DNA from 3 places in the Brachybacterium vulturis genome. Region 3 is predicted to be linked to each of the others. Evidence: riboswitches for the same ligand, from Rfam matches in the RefSeq annotation. Region 3 holds a riboswitch; each other region holds the start of a gene.
The links. Region 3 has a riboswitch for thiamine pyrophosphate ahead of CFK38_RS13615 (ECF transporter S component). Riboswitches for the same ligand answer to the same signal wherever they lie in the genome.

Region 1 (6,964 bases), 1.9 Mb from region 3:
GCGCACGTGGATCTGCTCGGCGATCTGGGCCTTCATGTCACCCACATGGCTGACGATCCCGATCACGCGGCCGCTCTCGGCGAGCCGCCCGATCTCGCGGACCACGGTCTCGAGGGTCTCGGGGTCGAGGCTGCCGAAGCCCTCGTCGATGAAGAGGGTCTCCATCTGCACTCCCCCGGCCTCACCCATGACGATGTCCGCCAGGCCCAGGGCGAGGGCGAGGGAGACGAAGAAGGTCTCGCCGCCGGAGAGGGTCTCGGGCACGCGCACCTGGTCGGTGCGACGGTCCAGGACCAGCAGGTCCAGGCCGGTCTTCCTCGCGCCCCGGGCACCCGTGTCGCGCAGCAGCTCGAGGTCGGAGCCGGAGAACAGGGCCAGGCGCACGTTCGCGGCCTCGATGACCGCATCGAGCCGCCACATCAGCACGTAGGTGGACAGCTGCACCCGCTCCCCGTCGCTCGAGCGGCCGGTGGCGAGGTCGGCGACGCGCACGGTGATGCCCGCGTCCTCGCTGACGGTGCGCACCTGGTCCGACGCCGTCCCCAGCGCGGTCCGAGCGGCGGCGGCGCGCTCGGCGATGCCCCGGAGCCGGGCGGCGATGCCGGCGGCCTCCTGCGACGCGGCATGGGCGGCGGTGAGCTTCTCCCCGGTCGCGACCACCAAGGCCTGCGCCTGCTCCCGAGCCTCCTCGCTCGCCTCGGCCTCCGCGATGCCCTCCTCGGCCAGGCCGTCGGAGAGCCGGGACTCGTCGACGGCGCGGGCCTGCACGAGCTTCTGCAGTCGCTGCCGCTCCTCGACGGCGAGCACTGCGGCATGGACCGCTTCGGCGGTGGCGAGCCCGCTGGCGGCACGGGACGTCTCCGCCTCCTCGGCGAGCTCGGCGGCACGCTGCTCGGCCTCGACCCGGGCACGCAGCGCCTCCCGCAGGGCCGTCGCGGCCCGGGCGCGGTCGAGGTGGCCGCGGCGGCGGGCGGCGATGGAGTCGTCCTCGCCGCGGGCCTCGGCGACCTTGCTGCGGTCGGCCTGGAGGGCATCGGACGCCGCGGCGATCTCGGTGCGCTCGCGTTCGACGCCGAGGGCATCGGTCTCCTTGCCCCGGGTCAGGCGCTCGGTCTCCTCGTCGAAGGCGGTGAGCGCCCTCTCGAGCTCCGCGGCCTTCTGCTCGGCCGCGCGGGCGGTCTGGACCTCAGCCTTCGCGGCCTGGACAGCGGTGGTCGCGGTCTCGGGGGTGAGGTCTCCGGCGGCGGTGCGGAGCCGGGCGAGCTCCTGGCCCGCCAGGGCGCGCTTCTGCTCGGCGCGGGAGTGCGCGGCCTCGGCGGCCCGGCGCTGCTCCTCCGCGGCCTCGACCTGCTCAGGGCCGACGGCATCCTCGGCGGCGCCCGCCGGATGGGGGTGCTCGAGCGCGCCGCAGACGGGGCAGGCATCGCCGACCTCGAGGTCGACGGCGAGCTCGGCGGCGATCCCGGCGAAGCGGCGGCGGCGCAGCTCATTCTCCGTCGTCGCCCGCTCCTGGGCGGTGCGCAGGGTGGCTGCAGCCTCCTTCCGGGCGGTCTCGACCTGCTGCTGCTGGGCCGCGGCAGCAGTGGTGGCCTGGTGTCGCTCCTCGGCGGTGTGCAGGGCGAGGCGGGCGTCCGCCAGGGCGGCGGCGTCCTTGCGGGCGGCATCGCGGGCGGTGACCTGCGTGGTGCGTCGGGCCGGTCGTGCCTCGAGCTGCTCGGTGAGCGCGGCCAGGGCTGTCGTCGCCGCGGTGAGCTGCTCCCGCCGCTCAGCGAGCTTCTGCTCGCGCGCGGGCAGCGCGGCCTCGAGGTCGACGAAGTCCTGGAGCGCGCCGGCTGCGGCGGTGGCGTCCTCGGCTGCGGCCACCAGGCGCGCCGCAGCATCCTCCCCGTCCAGCAGGTCCACGACCGCACTCTGCTGCGGCCGCGTGCCACTCGCGAGCTGCGCGAGCGCCTCGACCGCGGAGGCGGCCTGCGCGGAGGCGGCATCACGACGGCGCAGCACCTCGAGGACGGGGCGGGCGGACTCATCCCGTTGCAGGGCGGTGCGAGCCGTCTCGAGCGCGGGCTTCTCCGTCGAGAGCCGGTGGGCGAGCGCGTCGAGCTCCCGGCGGCGATCGATGCGCTTCCGGGCGGTGGTGGCGGTCTCGGCCGCGGTGCGGGCGGCCTGCTCGGCGGTCCCGGCCTGCTCCGCCGCGTCCCGAGCCTCGTCGGCCCGGGCGGTCACCGCCGCGAGGTGCTCCGCGGCGAGCGCTGCCAGCGGCTCCAGGCGCAGCGCCGCGGCATGCTCCTCGAGCACGCCGACCGGCTCCTCCTGCAGGGCTGCGGCCTCGGTGAAGCGGGCCAGCGCAGTGCCGAGGGTCTGCTGGGCGGCGTCGACCTCGCGCTTGGCCTGCTTGCGCATCTCCTCGAGCTGCTTCTCCACGCGAGCGTAGGTCTCGGTGCCGAAGACGCGCTGCAGCACCGCCTGGCGCTCCCCGGTGCCGGCGCGCAGGAAGCGGGCGAACTCGTTCTGGGGCAGCAGGACGGTCTGGGTGAACTGCTCACGGGTGAGCCCCACGGCGCGCTGGATCTCGCGGCCCACCTCGTCGAGGCGGCTCGCGATCGCCTCGGTGCCGCTGCCCCCGCCCGCGGTGTCGGCGATGACGTCCTCGATCAGCTGCGGGGAGCCGATCCGCCAGAGCACGGCCCTGGCCTGTTCCTTGGTGGTGCCGGTGCCGCGCAGCTTGGGGCGGTGGAACTCGGGCTGGCGGCGCACCCGGAAGATCCCGGAGGCGGTCTCGAACACCAGGTCCACCACGCTCGCCTCGGTGGGCGGGGCGAACTGCGAACGGATCCGGTCGCCGCTGCTGACGCTGCCGGCGACCTGCCCGTACAGGGCGAAGACGATGGCGTCGAGGATCGTGGACTTGCCGGAGCCGGTGGGCCCCTCGAGCAGGAACATGCCGCTCGCGCCGAGGGCGGCGAGGTCGATCTGCACGGTGCCCGCGAAGGGGCCGATCCCGGTCAGGCGCAGGTGGTGGAGCTTCATGAGGCCTCCTGCTGGCGGCGCACCGCGGTATAGGCGCGGTCCAGGACCTCGTGCTCGGCGGAGGTGGGGGCCGCGCCGGTGACGTGGGCGAGGAAGTCGTCCATCACGTCCAGCGGGTTCTGCTCCCGCCGCACCACCGGGGTGCCCGCTCTCGCCTCCCGGCCCTCGGGCGCGTACTCGGTCAGCAGCAGGTGGGGGTAGGCCTCGCGCAGCTGCTCCTGCAGGTGGGCGGGGCGGGCCGGGTCGGTGACGACGGCCTTGACCCAGTCGCCGCCGTGCTCGTCGGCCCGGGCGAGGATCTCCTCGAGGCTGCCGCGCAGCTCGGTGAGCGGACGCGGGACGGGGGTCCGGATCCGCCTGATCTCCGCTGCGGTCCCGGGGGCGCCGAGCTCCACCAGCAGCACGGACTTGCGATGGTTCTTCTCGGAGAAGGAGAACGCCAGCGGCGAGCCGGAATACCAGGCGGGGGCGCCGACGAGGCGGGTGAGGTCCTGGCAGCCGTGCAGATGGCCCAGCGCCAGGTAGTCGAGGCCTCCCAGCACACCGGCGGGCACCGAGTCGACGCCGCCGACGGAGAGGTCCCGCTCGGAGTCGCTGGCATCGCCGCCGGTGACGAAGGTGTGGGCAAGGACGACGGTGCGCGCTCCCGGATGCGCGGCGGCGCGCTCGTGCACGCGGTCCAGCGCGGCACGGGTGACGGCCTCGTGGCTGCGGGCCAGCGGCGCCTCCCCCTCCCCCACCAGCTCGGTGCGGGCCCGGTCGGGTTCGAGGTAGGGCAGGCCGAAGAAGAGCACCTCGCCGTGCTCGTCGGCCACGGAGACGGGATGCTCGATGCCGGGCACGTCGGTGAGCAGGTGGATGCCGGGGCGCATCAGCGAGCGACCGAAGCCGAGCCGCTCCGGGGAGTCATGGTTCCCGGAGGTCAGCACCACGGTGGCGCCGGTGTCGGCCAGGCGCGCCAGGGCGCTGTCCAGCAGAGTCACGCTGGACACGGCGGGCACGGCGCGGTCATAGACGTCCCCGGGGATGACGACCACGTCCACCCGCTCGCCCCGGACCAGGTCGACCAGCCAGTCGAGGAAGGCGGCCTGGTGGGCGTGCAGATCGACCTTGTGCAGGGTGCGGCCCAGGTGCCAGTCCGAGGTGTGCAGGATCTTCATGCCCTGAGCCTACGAGCGGGGGCCGACAGCCGGTGACGTCTCGCCGCGGCGGACGGCGGGTGCCCGCCGCGAGCTCGTGCTCTAGGGTGGTCGGCGGACACGGGGTGCGCATGACGCGCTGAGATGACACCCGTGGAACCTGATCTAGTTCGTACTAGCGAAGGGATGTCCGCATGAGTCCGGATCCTTGCACCCAGTCCCCGTCCGCCCTCCTCCCCGCACGGCCGACGGTGCCGCGCGTGGTCTCGATCGCGGGGACGGACCCCACCGGCGGCGCCGGCACCGCCGCGGATCTCAAGTCGATCACCGCCGCGGGCGGCTACGGCATGGCCGTGGTCACCGCGGTGGTCGCGCAGAACACCCACGGCGTGTGCGACATCCATGTGCCGCCCGCCGAGTTCCTCGCCGCCCAGCTGACCGCGGTCAGCGACGACGTCACGCTCGAGGCCGTCAAGACCGGCATGCTCGGCACCGTCGAGGTCATCGAGGCGGTGGCGGCCTGGATCGACGCGCATCCGCCGCGGGTGCTCGTGGTGGATCCGGTGATGGTCGCCACCAGCGGCCATCGCCTCCTGGAGCCCGCGGCCGAGCGGGCGATGCTCCGGTTCTGCCGCCGTGCGAGCGTGGTCACCCCGAACATCGACGAGCTCGCGGTGCTCACCGGTGCGCCGCGCGCCCGGACCGAGGACGAGGCGCTCGCGCAGGCCGGCCGCTGGGCGGCGGAGACCGGAGTCGCCGTCCTCGTCAAGACGGGCCATCTCGAGGACCGCGAGGTGACCAACACCTGGGTGGAGCCGGACGGCTCGCAGCACCGGGCGAGCTCGGCCCGGGTGGAGACCACCTCCACGCACGGCACCGGCTGCTCCCTCGCCTCCGCGCTCGCCACCCGCCTGGGTGCGGGCCACCGCCCCGCCGCGGCCCTGGCCTGGGCGACCCAGTGGCTGCACGAGGCGATCGTGCACGGGGCTGCCCTGCAGGTCGGGACGGGGCACGGTCCCGTGGACCACGCCCACCAGGGTCGACGGCTGGCGGCGGCCGGTTCCGCTGCGCCCTGGCTGCGGGTGGGCGAGGTCCCCGCCCGGCTCGAGGCACCCGAGGACCTGATCGACGCCTGCTCAGGGGATGCCGGCACGGAGACCGGTATCGCCCCGGTGCTCCCGGTCGTCGCCCCTGCCGGCCCGTGGACCGCCGCGCTCTGGGCCGCCGGGTCCTCCCTGGCTGCGCAGGTGGCGGACTCCGGGTTCGTCCGTGCACTGGTGGACGGCAGCCTGCCCGGCCCGGCGTTCGACGTCTACCTCGCCCAGGATGCGCTCTACCTCGCTCGCTACTCCCGCGCCCTGGCCGCCCTCGCGGAGGCGTCCACCACCGCCTCCGGTCGCACGTTCTGGGCGGAGTCCTCACGGAGCTGCTTGACGGTCGAGGCGGAGCTGCATCGTTCGTGGCTGTCCGCGGAGCCCGCCGAGGACGACACCGCCCTCAGCCCGGTGACCAGCGCGTACACCGACTTCCTGCTCCGCCATGCGCTCGGCTCCCCCACCCCGGTGGTGGCCGCCGCGGTGCTGCCGTGCTTCTGGCTCTACGCGCAGGTGGGTGGTGAGCTGGCCGAGATCGCGCCGGGCCATCCCTACGCCGCCTGGCTGGAGACCTATCGCGATCCCGGGTTCGTCGAGGGCGTGCAGGGGGCGCTGGGCGAGGTCGAGCGGGAGCTCGCCGCGGCCAGCCCCGTCCGGCGGGCTGCGGCGGCGCGGGCGTTCCTCCTGGCATGCCGCCACGAGCTGGAGTTCTTCGAGCAGGCCCGTCGGCTCGCGCCGCACGATGCCCCTGCGGAGGCCGCTCTCAGCGGGGCGGTCCGATGACCGCCGCCGCCTCGACGCTCGCCGGACCCCGTCAGCTGCCCCCGACGGGACGATCCGCCCTGCGGGCCGGGGTGGTCGGCAACTTCATCGACAACATCCATGTGTTCCTGCCCGTGACGGCGCTCGCCCCCGCGATGCTGGTGCTGGCCGGGCCCGGTGCGACCGCCTCCACCGGGGCGCTGATCATCATCGCGATGCTCATGGGTCGTCCGGTCGGCGGGGTCGTGTTCGGCAGGATCGCGGATCGCCTGGGCCGCACCCGCACCACGCGGATCGCCATCGGCGGCACGGCCGCGTGCGCGCTCGCCATCGCGCTGGTCCCCACCCATCAGCTGCTGGGCGTCGGGACGGTGGCGCTGATCCTGCTGCTGCGGTTCCTCTGCGGCATCTTCGTGGCCGGTGAGTACTCGGCCGCGATCCCGCTGGCGATGGAATGGTCGGCGCCGCGTCGGCGCGGGCTGATGAGCGGGCTGATCCTGTCGATGGCCCCCTGGGCGCAGGCGGCGGTGGCCTTCGCCGTCGCGGTGCTGCTGACGCTGCTGGGGCCGCAGCAGTACGCGGCCTGGGGGTGGCGGGTGCTGTTCGCGGCCGGAGCCCTGCTCTCGGTGGGCATGCTCCTCTACTACCGCCGGCGGGTGAGCGACGCCCCGCTGTTCACGCAGCAGCAGGAGCGGACGCTCCGCGACGGCGCGGGCGCCGCGTCGGCCCCGACCCTGCGCACCCTGCTGGCCGGTTCCTGGTCGCGCGCGTTCTGGCAGGTGTTCGCGATGATGACGGGGCTGTGGCTGCTGACCTACACCACCGTGCTGCTGCTCACCGAGCGTCTGGGCACCGATGCGCCGCTGGAGCCGATCGCGGTGCCGATCGTCATGGGGCTGGCCTCGGTGGCGCAGGCGGTCGCGATGGCGGCGGCCGTGCACC
Region 2 (6,964 bases), 1.2 Mb from region 3:
GTCACCGCGGGCGTCCCGGAGTGGTCCCCGGCGGCGTCGGCGCCGTCCAGGCCGCGTAGCCGCCGTCGAGGTGCCTCACTCGGCCCTCGCGTCCCTTCCATGCGGGTCGCAGGCGTTCCAGTGCGGTGGCGGAGCGGGTCCCGGCCTGGCAGTACAGCACGATCTCGCCCCCGCCTCGTCCCGTGGGAAGTGCGTGCTCGCCGTGCTCGAGGATCTGCGTCAGCGGGAGCGGGATCGCGCCCTCGATCATCCCGGCGGCATGCTCCCAGTCCTCGCGCACGTCGATGAGCGTGACGTCGGCTCCCGAGGCGAGAAGCGACCGCAGTGCGGGCACGTCGAGCGTCTCGCTCGCAGCGGGCACGCCGGATCGGCATGAGGGGTCGGCGGCGGCCGGCACCTCCACCCGGGTGGACCTCGTGCGGTGCGGGTCCGGTACGAGCCGCAGGGTTCGGGAGGTGCTGGTGGCCTCGTCCCAGAGCAGCAGCCTGCCGACCAGCGGTGCACCGGTGCCGGTGACCAGCTGGATCACCTGCGCCCCCATGATCATCCCGAGCAGGCCCGGCAGCGTGCCGAGCACTCCGCCTTCCGCGCAGGAGGGCACCTCGCCCGGGGCCGGGGGCTCGGGGAAGACGTCGCGGTAGTGGGCGCCGCGTCCCGGCCAGAACACGCTGACCTGCCCTTGGCCTCGCAGCACAGCGGCCCAGACCACCGGCACCCCGGTGATCTCGCTGGCGTCGGCGACGGCATAGCGGGTGGCGAAGTTGTCGCTGCCGTCGAGCACCAGGTCATAGTTCTCGACGAGGCCGGTGACCGTTTCGGGGGTGAGCCGCTCGGGATGAGTGCGCACCCGGACCTCGGGGTTGAGGGCGTGGACGGCTGCGGCCGCGGAGGCCGTCTTGGGCGATCCGATGGCCGGGGTGGTGTGGATGACCTGGCGGTGCAGATTGGAGGTGTCGACGAGGTCGTCGTCGACGATCCCGAGAGTGCCGATACCGGCCCCGGCGAGGTACTGCAGCGCCGGGGAGCCGAGCCCTCCCGCGCCGACCACCAGGACCGAGGCCGCGCGCAGGCGTCGCTGTCCGAGGGTGCCGATCTGCGGCAGCGTGATCTGGCGGCGGTAGCGCTGCAGCTGCTCCGGCGCCAGCTCCGGGCCCGGGGCGACCAGCGGCGGCAGGGACTGCGCGGCCGGGGCGGTGGCGTTCATGCAAAGTCTCCTCGGGGGCGATCGGTCGTGATGCGACCTTCGTGGCTCGAGGAGGCCAGCGCCAGGCTCCGGCGCGGGATCCGGCCGGCGCCCGCCGCGAGATGGCCCGCCTGGACGGCGTGGGCCATCGCGCGGGCCATGGCCTCGGGGTCGCGTGCGCGTGTGATGGCACTCGCGGCGAGCACCGCGTCACAGCCGAGCTCCATCGCCAGCGCGGCATCGGAGGCCGTGCCAATCCCGGCATCGAGCACGACCGGCACCGAGGCCCGGGAGGTGATCATCTCGATGTTGTGGGGGTTCAGCACTCCGAGGCCGGTGCCGATCGGAGCTCCCAGCGGCATCACCGCGGCCGCGCCGACGTCCTGGAGGCGCTGCGCCAGGACCGGGTCGTCCGTGGTGTACGGCAGCACGGTGAAACCGCGATCGACGAGCATGGCGGTGGCCTCGACGAGCTCGACACCATCGGGAAGCAGGGTGTCCTCATCCGCGATGACCTCGAGCTTCACCCAGTCCGTCTCGAGGGCCTGACGACCCAGCTCCGCCGTCAGCACGGCGTCGCGGGCGCTGAAGCAGCCGGCGGTGTTGGGCAGGGTGCGGATCCCCAGGCGGCGGATCATCGTGAACACGGAGTCCCGCGTCGTCGGGGAGAAGCGGCGCAGGGCGACCGTGGTCATCGCGGTGCCGGAGGCGAGCAGGGCACGCTCCAGCGCCGCCAGGTCCGTGATGCCACCGGTGCCCATGACCAGGCGGGAGGTCAGGGTCTCCCCGGCGATGACGAGATCTGTCTCGGGCAGGTCGGCCATGGGTCATCCTCCTTGGACGGCGGTGACGAGCTCGTACCGGGCATCGGGGGTGAGCGGGGTGTGGGCCCAGCTGCTGCGCGGCAGGACGGCCTCGTCGACGGCGATGGCCACGCCGAGCGGGGTGCCGTCGCACGCTCGCCCGTCGTCGCCGACAGCGCGACCGAGGCGGTCGGCCACCAGGTCGCGGACCGTGACGGCGTCGGGCAGGTCAAGGTTCTCGCCGTTGACGTGGACGACGATGCTCATGAGGCCTCCTGGAGTGGGGACGTGGTGGTGAAACGGGCTGGATCGACGGCTGCGAGCTCCCCGGCCATCTCCGCGGGCGGCGGCGCCCCGGGGTCGGCCTCGAGGAGATCGGCGGTGCGAGCCGCCGCCCAGGCCGAGAGCAGGATGCCGTGGCGGTGATAGCCGGTCGAGACGATCACGTCCGGGTGTCCCGGCACCGGTCCCAGCAGCGGGAGGTCATCCGGGGTGCCGGGACGGGCGCGAGCGGTCACCTCGCGCAGTTCGGTGTCCCGGATCGCGGGAAGGATCTCGGCCGCATCCTGCAGCAGAGTCAGCACGCCGCCGGCCGATGCGCCGGTCATGGCGTCCTCACGGCTGGTGGCTCCGAGCACGAGGCCGCCGTCGCGCGGCACCAGGTAGAGGGGACGACCGCGGACCAGGGCTCGGACCGTGTGGTCCAGCAGGTTGTCCTCCCCGGGCAGCAGGGCGGAGTCGGGGACGTGCAGGCGCAGGATGTCACCGTGGACCGGTCGCAGCGACAGGTCGAGCACCCGATGGGGTCCGTCGATCGCGGAGGTGCCGAGGCCGGCAGTGAGAACGATCCGGTCGGCGTCGATCTCGTCGGTGGAGGCGACGCGGCTGCCGGTCGTGAGGGGGACGGGCGGCCCGTCGCCCGGTCGGCCCGGGCCGGTCAGGGCATCGAGGACGGCGGCGACCAGGGTGCGGGGGTCCACCTGGTGGTCACGGGGGACGAGCATCGCGCCGGCCACGTGCCGGGCCAGCGTCGGGGCGCGGCCACGCAGCTGCGCGGAGGTGAGCTCCTCGACCTCGGCACCCGCCGCGCACTGCTCCTGCGCGAGAAGCCGCAGGGCCTCGAGGTCGGACCGGTCGCGGCCGACGACGAGGGTCGGAGTATCGCGGTAGCCCAGCGGCTTCTCGGTGCGCAGGCCGAGCTCGGCGGCCAGCGCGCGGTGGTGGCTCGCGGCCTTCCTCATCAGAGGCCCCAGCGAGTGCTGGCCGAACTGGACCTCGCTGGTGGGGGCGAGCATCCCGGCCGCCGCATGGGTGGCCTGCTCGGCCACGCCGATGGAACGGATCTCGACCCGGTGACCGCGGCGTCTCAGCTCCAGTGCGGTGAGCAGTCCGATGATCCCGGCGCCGACGACGGCGATGTGCTGCATGAGCGGTCCTCCTGACGGCGGCATGACCCGCATCCAGTGCTGGTGGTCGGCACGAGGCCCTCTCAGCCCGACGATCGGGCTCCCACGGAACCGGGCCAGCCTACCCGCAGCGGAACGCGCCGCGCACCGGGGCGGAGACCGCTCCCTCCGCACGACCGCTGCGGCTGCTGAAACGGGACGCGCCGCCCCGCCGCCGCGGCCATGGGTATAGTCGACGACCGACACGGGGTGCCCGACAGGGCTGAGAACACACCCGGTGAACCTGATCGAGTTCGTACTCGCGGAGGAATGTCGTCGATGAACTGCTGCGCGCTGGCCACACCCGCGCCGACGCCACGTGCCATGACGCTCCCGCGCCCACCGTCCTCGAGAACGGGATCAGAGCCGACCCCCGTCGATCCGCCCCTCCACCCGAGGAGCGCTCTCCCTCCCCTGCCCGGATGCCGGTCCCGCCGGCATCCCGGGGGCTCGCATCCCGTCATCGAAAGGACGAACCACCCATGACCACCCCCTCCTCCGCACCCGCGCCGTCCCAGAGCATCCCCGCCCTCGCCGACCAGGTCGTCCTGGTCACCGGCGGCGCCCGCGGCCTCGGCCGCGCGATCACCGAAGCCCTGCTGCGTGAAGGCGCTCGCGTCGTCATCAACCACCTCACCAGCGCGGACGCCGCCCGGGACCTCGCAGCCCCCCACCCCGGCCGAGCGGTCGCGGTGCGCGCCGACGTCAGGGACCGCAGCGAGGTGGAGGCGCTGTTCGAGGCGGCCCAGGCCGAGTTCGACGCCCCCATCAGCACGGTCGTGAACAATGCGCTCAGCGGCTTCTCGTTCGACGGGGACGCGAGGGCGAAGGCGCACGAGATCGACTACGACGCCTTCTCGGCCCAGTTCTCGAGCGCCGTGCAGGGGGCGCTGAACACCATCCAGGCAGCGCTGCCGGGCTTCGACCGGGCGGGCTCGGGCCGCGTCATCAACATCGGGACCAACCTCTTCCAGCATCCGGTGGTGCCCTACCACGACTACACCGCGGCCAAGGCGGCGCTGCTGTCGCTGACCCGCACCTTCGCCGCCGATCTCGGCCCGCGCGGCGTCACGGTGAACATGCTCAGCGGCGGCCTGCTGCGCACCACCGACGCGAGCTCCGCGACACCCGAGGCCGTCTTCGACGCGATCGCCGCGAGCACCCCGCTGCAGTCGGTGACCACGCCCACCGAGTTCGCCGATGCCGTGCTGTTCTTCGCCTCGCCCTGGTCGCGGGCGATCACCGGGCAGAACCTCGTCGTCGACGGCGGGCTGGTGAAGGACTGATGCCGGCACCCGCTCGCCGCCACGTGCGGCTGAACCTGTTCGCGCACGCGGTCGGTCACCACGGTGCGGCCTGGCGCGCGCCCGGCTCCGCGGTGTTGCGCCTGGGCGACATCACCTACTGGGAGGAGCTCGCGCAGATCGCCGAGCGCGGCCGGCTCGATGCGATCTTCCTCGCCGACGGCCAGTCGATCGCCCCCGCCGGGGCCGAGCGCGGGCCGACGTGGTTCCTGGAGCCGATCACGGTGCTCACGGCGCTGGCGCGTGCCACCGAGCGGATCGGCCTGGTCACCACGGTCTCGAGCACCTTCTGGGATCCGTTCCATGCGGCCCGCCTGCTCGCCAGCCTCGATCACATCTCCCACGGCCGGGCCGGGATCAACGTGGTCACCTCGATGACCGACGCGGAGGCCCGCAACCACGGCATGGCCGCGCTGCCCGCCCATGAGGAGCGGTACGCCACGGCGGAGGAGTTCCTCCGGGTGCTCCACGGCCTGTGGGACTCGTGGCCGCGCGAGAGCATCCGCGCCGATCCGGGCGGCGTCTACGTCGACCCCTCCATGCTCCGTCCGCTGGAGCATCATGGTGACTCCTTCGCGGTCGACGGCCCGCTGAACGTGCCGACGCCGCCGCAGGGGCGCCCGGTGCTGTTCCAGGCCGGGGCCTCGGAGCCGGGGCGCGACCTCGCCGCCCGCTGGGCCGAGGGGATCTACGCGGTGGCCTGGGACCTCGAATCGGCGCACGCCTACCGCACGGACGTCCGTGCCCGCGCCGCCGCGCTGGGCCGTGATCCGGATCTGATCGCGGTCATGCCGGGGCTGGTCACCTACGTCGGCTCGACCGAGGAGGAGGTCCGGCGCCTGCAGGCGGACCTCCATTCCCGCCTCCCCGTCGAGCACTCCCTCCGCCAGCTCGCGTTCTTCGTGGGCCAGGACACCTCGGGGTGGGAGCTGGATGCTCCCGTCCCGCCGCTGCCGCCGCTGGAGGAGTTCACCGGCCCGAAGGGGCGCTACGCCACGGTGCTGCGGATCATCCGCACCGCACGGCCGACGGTGCGCGAGCTGCTGGGCTTCCTCGCAGCCGGCGGGGGACATGCCACGGTCATCGGCACCCCGGAGACGGTGGCCGACGAGATCGAGCGCTGGGTCGATGCGGGCGCGGCCGACGGCTTCAACCTCATGCCGCCCACCCTCCCGGGAGGGATCGAGGACTTCGTCGACCAGGTCGTGCCGGTGCTGCAGGAGCGCGGCAGGTTCCGGCGCGAGTACGCCGGGAGCACCCTGCGCGAACACCTGGGTCTGCCGCGGCCGTAGGCGGGCGCGGCCGGCGCGGAGCATCCTCGATACGCCAGGAGTCCCACCACGAACCGGACCCCTGACGACCATCGCGTTACGGAACGTTACGGTGTAACGTTATGTGCATGAGCGGCGCGACCCACGAGTACACGGCCCGTCTCGAGGGCGCATTGGAGCGGCGCGGCAACCCGCTGACCGTCGATGCGCTCCTGGACATCCTGCGCGAGGCCAGCGAGTCCACCTCCGAGGCGCTCTCCGCGGGGGAGCGATCCTTCCTGCTGGAGACCACGGACCTCACCGAGGAGGATCTCGCTCCGCAGGCCCGCGCGGCGTCTCAGAACCAGGTGGCCCGGGATCGTGCGGCAGCGGAGGAGCAGGCATGGGCCGCGTCGCTGACGACAGCCGAGGTGGCGGAGCGACTGGGCCGCAAGGATGCGAGCATCCGCCGCTCGAAGGCGGTCGGAGACCTCTATGCCCTGCCCTCGGGCGGCGGGCGCACCACCCGTTTCCCTGCTTGGCAGTTCGAGGGAGAGCAGGTGGTCCCGGGGCTCCGAGAGGTCGTGCCCGCCTTCCCCGGACACCTCCACCCGCTGTCGATCCAGCGCTTCATGACGACACCGCACGACGAACTCGACGCGCGCTCCCCGGCGCAATGGTTGCTCCGGGGAGGCCCCGTGGATGTCGTCGTCGCCCTGGTCGACGAACTCGGTTTTGAATGAGCACAGCGTCGGCGAAGAATCCTCGGCGTCCGGCGGTCCCTCTCGCGCTGTTCCCGGACGCCGTCACCCGATACGACGGACCCCTGTGGCGGATCCATACGGTGGCCGGGAGGCATCCGTCGGCGTGGGACGAGCTGCGGTGGAACGGCCCGCTGCGCAGCAAGGGGTGGGACCCGCAGCCGGGCCCGCTCACTGCTCGCTCCACCGCCGGCGTCTCCTATGCGGCGCCTGAGTAC
Region 3 (6,964 bases):
CGCTCCACGATCATCCGCTCCATCAGGGCCCGACAGCGCGCATCGTCCAGGACATCGACGCTCACCCCGCGCTCGCGCAGCAGCGCCTCGGACATCTCGAAGCTGCGGTTCTCGCCGACGACGACGCGCGGGATCCCGTACAGCAGTGCGGTGCCTGCGCACATCAGGCACGGCGACAGGGTCGTGTACAGGACGCTCTCGCGGTAGACGCCGGCGCTGAGCCGTCCGGCACGCTCGATGGTGTCGGTCTCGGCGTGCAGGATCGCGGAGCCCTTCTGCACCCGCTGGTTGTGCCCGGCGGCGAGGACCCTGCCCTGGTGGACCAGGACGGCACCGATCGGCACCCCGCCCTCGTCCCAGCTCATGGACGCCTGCTCGATCGCGAGGTCGAGGAAGCGCTGATCGTCCTCGGCGGTGGGGGACTGGGCCATGGGGGTCCTCTCGACGGTGGAGCGGCGTCCCTGCAGGATACGTCCGGGGGCGGGGTGCCGTACCGTGACCGCATGAACGACACGGACTCCAGCACCTGCGCGGTGCTGCGCCGGGCGGCCCTCGCCGAGATCGACCCGCGCACCCTGTACTTGCTGGCGAAGCTGCGCCAGGACGTCTTCGCGATCGAGCAGAGGGCCACAGATCCGGATCTCGACGGCCGGGACCTCGAGCCCGGCACCACGCTCATGTGGCTCGAGCTGCCGAGCGCGGAGGCCGCGGCGATGGGCCTCGCGGGCACACCGGTCGCGCATCTTCGGGTGCTGCATGAGCCGGACGGCATCGTGCGGATCGGTCGGGTGGCGGTGCACGGTGCGCACCGCCGCAGCGGGTATGGACGGCAGCTCATGACCGGAGCGCTCGAGCACCTCCGGGCGACGTCGCCGGGCGCTGGGGTGCACATCGATGCGCAGGCCTACCTCGAGCAGTGGTACGCGGCGATGGACTTCGAGACCGTGGGGGAGCCGTTCATGGAGGCCGGGATCGAGCACGTCGCGATGGTGCTGAGGCCCTCCCGGGCCTGACCCGGGCCGAGAACCCGGCCTATGCCCGGCGCGCCTGGATCAGGGAGAGGATCTCGGCGCGCTCGAAGTACGTCGCCGTCTCCAGTGCGCTGGGGCGGCCCAGGTCCGGATCGGCTCCCGCCTCCAGGAGCACCCGGGCGGCGTCGGTGAAGCCCTTGAAGGCCACGCCCGCGAGGGGGCTCTGGCCGCGGTCGTTCATGAGGTCGACATCGGCTCCGCGGGCGGCGAGCTCCCGGACCAGCTCGGCATGCCCGTGATAGGCGGCGAGCATCAGCGGGGAGTTCCCGGCCCCGTCGCGCAGGTTCACCGGGGCGCCCTGGTCGACCAGCGACAGGAGGGCGGCGGCGTCGCCGGTGCGGGCGGCGTCGAGCAGCGAGTGGGCCAGGGCGATGACGGCCTCGTCCTCGGCGCCGGCGGGGTTCTCAGGGCTGGTGGGCTGGGGCGGGGTGTCCTCGTTCACCGTTCCAGGGTACGACGTGCTCATCCCGCCAGGATCCCCGCGATCAGCGGCCAGACCAGGAAGCCTCCCGCGATCAGGGCGCCGAGCAGGTCCGCGCGGCCCAGCGTGCTGGGCTCGGCCCAGGTGCGGCGGTCCGCCCCGGCGAACCCGCGGGCATCCATCGCCAGGGCCTGCTGCTCCGCCCCGCGCAGCGTGTCCACCAGCAGTGCGAGCGTGGTCCCGGCGAGCAGCCGCGGGGACCGCGCGCCGCCCAGGCCCCGCCGCCTCCGGGCCCGGGCGATGATGTCCCACTGCCGGCCCAGGTGGCCGACCCGCACCAGCGCGGTCACCGAGGCGACGACCGGCCGGGCGGGCAGGCGCAGTCGCTGCCCCAGCGCGTCACCGAGCGCGGTGGCCTCCACACTGCCCAGCGCCAGCACCCCGGGGGCCACGAAGGCCGTGATCCGGGCGGCCTCCTTGAGCCCCAGCAGCCACGCCTGGGTCGACAGCGGTGGGGCATCGCCCAGCAGGGCCGTGGTCCAGGCGAGTCCCGCCGCCGAGAGCAGGATCGGGAGCAGCCGCAGGGCGCCGCCGCGCAGCGTCCGCACCGCCAGCGGCGCCAGCAGCACCGTCGGGAGCAGGGCGAGCAGTCCGCCCTGCCAGGTCTGGACGGCGAAGGAGCCGATCGCGGCGAGGATCCCGATCAGGGACAGGGTCAGCGGGTTCAGGGCGTCGGCCGGGATCCGGCGGCGCGGGGCAGGAGGCGGTCCGGCGGGATCCGGGGCCGGCAGCTCGAACCGGTCGGCGGCGGCCGCGATCAGCTCGGGGTCGTGGGTGGCGACCAGCACGGCGCAGCCGCGATCCGCGGCGTCGGCGAGCAGCGCCTGCACATCCCGGCGCCGCCGGGCGTCCAGGCCGACGGTGGGCTCGTCCAGCACCAGCAGGTCCGGGGACTGGGCGAGGGCGGCGGCGGTCGCGAGTCGGCGCTGCTCCCCGCCGGAGAGGCGGTGCGGGTGGGCACCGGCGAGGTGCGCCAGACCGGCGCGCTCCAGCAGCTGAGCGGCGAGCTCGGGATCGGTGGCCCAGGGGGAGGCGCTCAGCTCCGCCCGCACGGTGGTGGCGACGAAGGAATGCTCGGGGTTCTGGGGGACCGCCGCGATCCGTGCGGGCTCCGGCCGCTGGACCTCGCCGGTCGCAGGGGCGTCCGCGTCGAGCAGGGTGCCCAGCACGGTGGTCTTCCCCGCCCCGGAGGGGCCGGTGAGCACGCTGAGGCGACCGGCGCGCACCTCGAGGTCCAGGGGAGAGGTCAGCCCGCGGGCGGGGACGGTGACGCCGCACAGCGAGGCGACGACCGGCCCCGCCCCGGCTGATCGCGCCCCGGCTGATCGCGCAGCGCGCGTCTCCTCGGGGGCCAGCACCCCGATCTCCTGCAGCAGCTCGCGCTGCTCGCGCAGCACATCGCTCGGCGCCCCGTCGGCGAGGATCTGCGCCTGCTCGCCGAGCACCACCAACCGGTCCACATGAGCCAGCCAGGGCCCCAGCCGGTGCTCGGCGACGACCAGTCCGGCTCCGTCGGCGGCGGCGAGGATCGCCTCGCGCACCAGCTCGGCGGTCTCGGGGTCGAGCATGCTGGTGGGTTCGTCCAGCAGCAGCAGCTCGGGGCCCAGGGCCAGGCTGCCGGCCAGCGCGATGCGCTGCTGCTGCCCGCCGGAGACCTCGAGCGGCCCCCGCTCGGGATCCAGCCCCACCTGCGCCGCTGCGAGGGCCGCGGCCACCCGCTCATGGATCTCCGGCCGGGGCAGCGCGGCGTTCTCGGGCCCGAAGGCGACATCGCGGAAGACCGTCGCGGCGACCAGTGCATGGGAGGGGTTCTGCAGCAGCAGCCCGGCCTCCCCGGGCCGGGACGGCGGGGACAGCAGACCGGTGCCCTCGCCGGACTCCTCGTCCAGCAGCCCGGCGAGGGCACGCAGCACGGTCGACTTCCCGCTGCCGCTGGCACCCGCCAGCAGCACCCGCTGCTCGGCCGGGATCGTCAGGTCCAGCGAGGCGATCGTCGGCCGGGAGCGCGTCAGGGGTCGCCAGCTCAGACCGGTCAGCTGCCGACCGGTCGTGGCGGGGGAGCGGGGGAGGGCGATCGCGGCCGCCTGCTCAGGCCTCGGCGACCCGGGCGTGCTCGCGGCCGGCGGCGAGGGCGTCCACCGCGCCGGTGGAGACCAGCGCCCGGGTCGCCGCCCAGCCGAGCCCGCCGCACAGCAGCGCCCCGGAGAGCACGAAGCAGGCGAGCATCACGCCGGAGAAGGCCCAGCTCATCTCCTGGTAGTAGGCGAACTTCTCCCATCCCCACTCCAGCAGCGCGGCGAGCACGCCGCCCAGCACGGCGACCGGCAGGGTGAAGCGCCGGTAGCGGGTCAGCAGGAACGCGAGCTCGACGCCGCCGCCCTGCATCAGACCGGAGATCGCGGTGCCCCAGCCCCACTGGCTGCCCAGCAGCATCGAGAGCACGGCGGCGATCATCCCGGCCAGCAGGGCGGCACCGGGCTTGCGCACGATGAGCCCCGCGAGCATCGCCGGCAGGAACCAGATCCCGGCCAGCAGGCCCTCGGCGGGCTTGAACGCCGCGGTGAGCGGCCCGATCAGCGTGTACAGCTGGCCGTAGCCCAGGTACGCGACGCCGAAGGCGGCGCCGATCAGAACGGTGACCAGCAGGTCCACGGTGCGGAAACGAGTCATCACTTCTCCTTCCCTCTGGAAGGGGCGCGGGCACCGGCGGCGCTCCACGGATATCCCGACTCCCTACGCCGGTGTGAGCCGGATCAGGTTCGAGGGTCTGCGCAGGATGCGCACTCTCAGCACCTCGCGGTGCTCCCCTGTCAGTGGATGACGAGAGGTGAGTCTACCCGCTCAGCGCCGGGCGCGGATCGCCTGGTCGACGGCGGCCGCCGTGGCCTGCGGGTCCTCGGGGGAGAGGATGTAGTGGGTGGAGCCGCGGCCGATGATCTCGACCATCGTCCCCGACCGGGTGACCAGCATCCGGTAGGGCTGCTGGACCTGATCGAGGGTGAAGATCTTCCGCGACCCGACGGGGGTCAGCTCCGCGGGCTGCGGGGTCGTCGCCCGGCTGCGACGCCATCCATAGCCGCCGAGGGTCACGCCCACCCGCGAGCGCGGCAGCTCGCGCAGCTGGACGGTGCGGAAGTCCGCCAGCGGCCAGGGCTTGCGGGGCAGGAACCCTCCGAGGCTCACCGTCAGCCCGTGCTCGTCCACGATGAAGCGGGTCCACTGCCCCATCCAGGTCCACACCGCGAGGCCCAGGAACAGCACCGCCACCAGCAGGACGCCCGTCGGCGTGGAGCGCTGAGCCATCAGCATCGCGAGCACGGCCCCGGCCACCAGCGTGATCGCGATGCGGGTCCAGCCGATGGAGGAGGGCCGCGTGCGGCCCACGTAGAACGGGGGCTCGGGCCTCACCAGATGCTCACCCTCTCCTCGGGGGCGCGGTACATCGCATCACCCTCACGGACGTCGAAGGCGGTGTGGAACTCCTCGAGGTGGCCGGCGACCGTGTTGCAGCGGAACTCCATCGGGGCATGGGGATCCACCGCCAGACGGCGGATCGCCTCCTGGGTGCGATTCTTCCCGCGCCACACGGTGGCCCAGGACCAGAACACCCGCTGCAGGCCGGTGAAGCCGTCGATCTCGGTCTCCACCTCGGTGGCGTCGCGGCTGGCCAGGTAGGCCTTCACCCCGATGGACAGCCCGCCCAGGTCGCCGATGTTCTCACCGATGGTCAGCGCACCGTTGACGCGGTGGGCGTCATCGAGCTCCCGGGGGGAGAGTGCCGAGTACTGGGTGATGAGCTGCGCGGCCCGCGCGTCGAAGGACTCGCGGTCCTCGGGCGTCCACCAGGAGCGCAGGTTGCCGTCGCCGTCGTACTTCGAGCCCTGGTCGTCGAAGCCGTGGCCCACCTCGTGCCCGATCACCGCGCCGATCCCCCCGAAGTTCACGGCGTCGTCGGCCTCGGCGTCGAAGAACGGCGGCTGCAGGATCGCGGCGGGGAAGACGATCTCGTTGGCGCCGGGGTTGTAGTAGGCGTTGACCGTCTGCGGGGTCATGTGCCACTCGGTCTCGTCGATCGGCCCTCCCACCTTGGCGAACTCGTAGGCGGCCTCGAAACGGCGGGATGCGCGGGCGCTGGCGACCAGGTCGCCGGGGACGATCTCGAGGCCGTCGTACTCGCGCCACCGCTCGGGGTAGCCGATCTTCGGGGTGAACTTCTCGAGCTTGGCCAGTGCCTTCTGGCGGGTGGCCGGGGTCATCCACGGCAGGTCCTCGATGGAGTCGCGGTAGGCATCCATCAGCGCGTCGACCAGCTCGGTCATGCGCTCCTTGTGGGAGGCCGGGAAGTGGCGGGCGACGTACTCGCGGCCCACGGCGAATCCGACGGCACCCTCGACGAAGGCGACGGCGCGCTTCCACCGCTCCCGCAGCTCCTCAGCCCCCGAGAGGATCTTCCCGGAGAAGGCGAAGTCCTCGTCGACCAGGGCTGCCGGGCCGTAGGGGGCGTAGGAGGAGACGGCGTGGACGGCCAGCCACGAGCGCAGCACCGCGAGGTCCTCCCCGGCCAGCAGCTCGGCGGCGGCGGCGACGAACTCGGGCTGACCGATCGAGATCACCTCGAGGACCGGGGCCGGAGCGCCGGTGCCCTCGAGATAGGCGTCCCAGGGGAAGGCGGGAGCCAGCTCACCGCGCTGCGCGGCGTCCATCGGGTTGTAGGACTTCTCCCGGTCGCGCAGTCGCACCACGTCCAGGTGGCACGCGGCCAGCCGGGTCTCGAAGTCCATCACGGCGGCGGCGAGGTCCTCGGCGCTCCCGGCGATCAGCCCGTCGCGTCCGGGGAGCGCGGCGAGGCGGGCGAGGTTCGCGAGGTGCCGGGCGTAGGCCGTGCGGATCTCGGCGTAGCGCTCCTCGCGATAGTAGGACTCGTCCGGCAGGCCCAGCCCGCCCTGGTGGATCTTCACCTGGTAGCTCGTCGAGTCCATGTCGTCCGTCCAGACATAGGCCAGCAGCGCGGAGGCGCCCGAGTCCGGGGCGGCCATGGCACGCACGATCCCCTCGAGATCCGTGGTGGCGGTGACGGTGCCCAGCAGGTCCTCGAGCACGGCGAGGCCGGCCCGCTCGATCGCCTCGGTGTCCAGGAACATCCGGTACAGGGCGCCCACCCGCGCATGGTCGGTGGCGGGGACCCTGTCACCGCGCGGATCGCGGGTCTCCTCATCGGCCGCGGCCTCCTCGACGATCTCCCGCACCCGCTCCTCGGAGAGGTCGCGCAGGGCGTGGAAGGCGCCATCGCTCGAGCGGTCCGCGGGCATCTCGTGCTCGCGCAGCCACCGGCCGTTGACGTGACCGAAGAGGTCGTCCTGGAGGCGGACGGAGGTATCGACCTGGTCGAGGGAGAGTCCGGAGCGGCGGGCGGGCGTGGAGGGGGCGGGGGCAGTGGTCATCATTGGCTCCT

Region 1: linked by a shared signal. The riboswitch ahead of CFK38_RS04950 (bifunctional hydroxymethylpyrimidine kinase/phosphomethylpyrimidine kinase) and the one ahead of CFK38_RS13615 (ECF transporter S component) in region 3 are both predicted to bind thiamine pyrophosphate.
Region 2: linked by a shared signal. The riboswitch ahead of CFK38_RS01765 (3-oxoacyl-ACP reductase) and the one ahead of CFK38_RS13615 (ECF transporter S component) in region 3 are both predicted to bind thiamine pyrophosphate.

What each region holds. Positions count from the first base shown of each region.
Region 1 covers NZ_CP023563.1:1,115,691-1,122,654, reverse strand. The annotation lists gene CFK38_RS04960 (AAA family ATPase) at 1-3,027, opposite strand, end outside; gene CFK38_RS04955 (exonuclease SbcCD subunit D) at 3,024-4,187, opposite strand; TPP riboswitch at 4,278-4,370, shown strand; gene CFK38_RS04950 (bifunctional hydroxymethylpyrimidine kinase/phosphomethylpyrimidine kinase) at 4,361-6,043, shown strand; gene CFK38_RS04945 (MFS transporter) at 6,040-6,964, shown strand, end outside.
Region 2 covers NZ_CP023563.1:397,869-404,832, reverse strand. The annotation lists gene CFK38_RS01785 (ThiF family adenylyltransferase) at 2-1,204, opposite strand; gene CFK38_RS01780 (thiazole synthase) at 1,201-2,007, opposite strand; gene thiS (sulfur carrier protein ThiS) at 2,011-2,253, opposite strand; gene thiO (glycine oxidase ThiO) at 2,250-3,413, opposite strand; TPP riboswitch at 3,406-3,509, opposite strand; TPP riboswitch at 3,628-3,719, shown strand; gene CFK38_RS01765 (3-oxoacyl-ACP reductase) at 3,914-4,717, shown strand; gene CFK38_RS01760 (LLM class flavin-dependent oxidoreductase) at 4,717-6,027, shown strand; gene CFK38_RS01755 (hypothetical protein) at 6,135-6,728, shown strand; gene CFK38_RS01750 (RES family NAD+ phosphorylase) at 6,725-6,964, shown strand, end outside.
Region 3 covers NZ_CP023563.1:3,023,779-3,030,742, reverse strand. The annotation lists gene CFK38_RS13635 (nucleoside deaminase) at 1-431, opposite strand, end outside; gene CFK38_RS13630 (GNAT family N-acetyltransferase) at 504-1,013, shown strand; gene CFK38_RS13625 (ankyrin repeat domain-containing protein) at 1,033-1,497, opposite strand; gene CFK38_RS13620 (ATP-binding cassette domain-containing protein) at 1,494-3,494, opposite strand; gene CFK38_RS13615 (ECF transporter S component) at 3,601-4,182, opposite strand; TPP riboswitch at 4,226-4,331, opposite strand; gene CFK38_RS13610 (hypothetical protein) at 4,354-4,920, opposite strand; gene CFK38_RS13605 (M13 family metallopeptidase) at 4,917-6,953, opposite strand.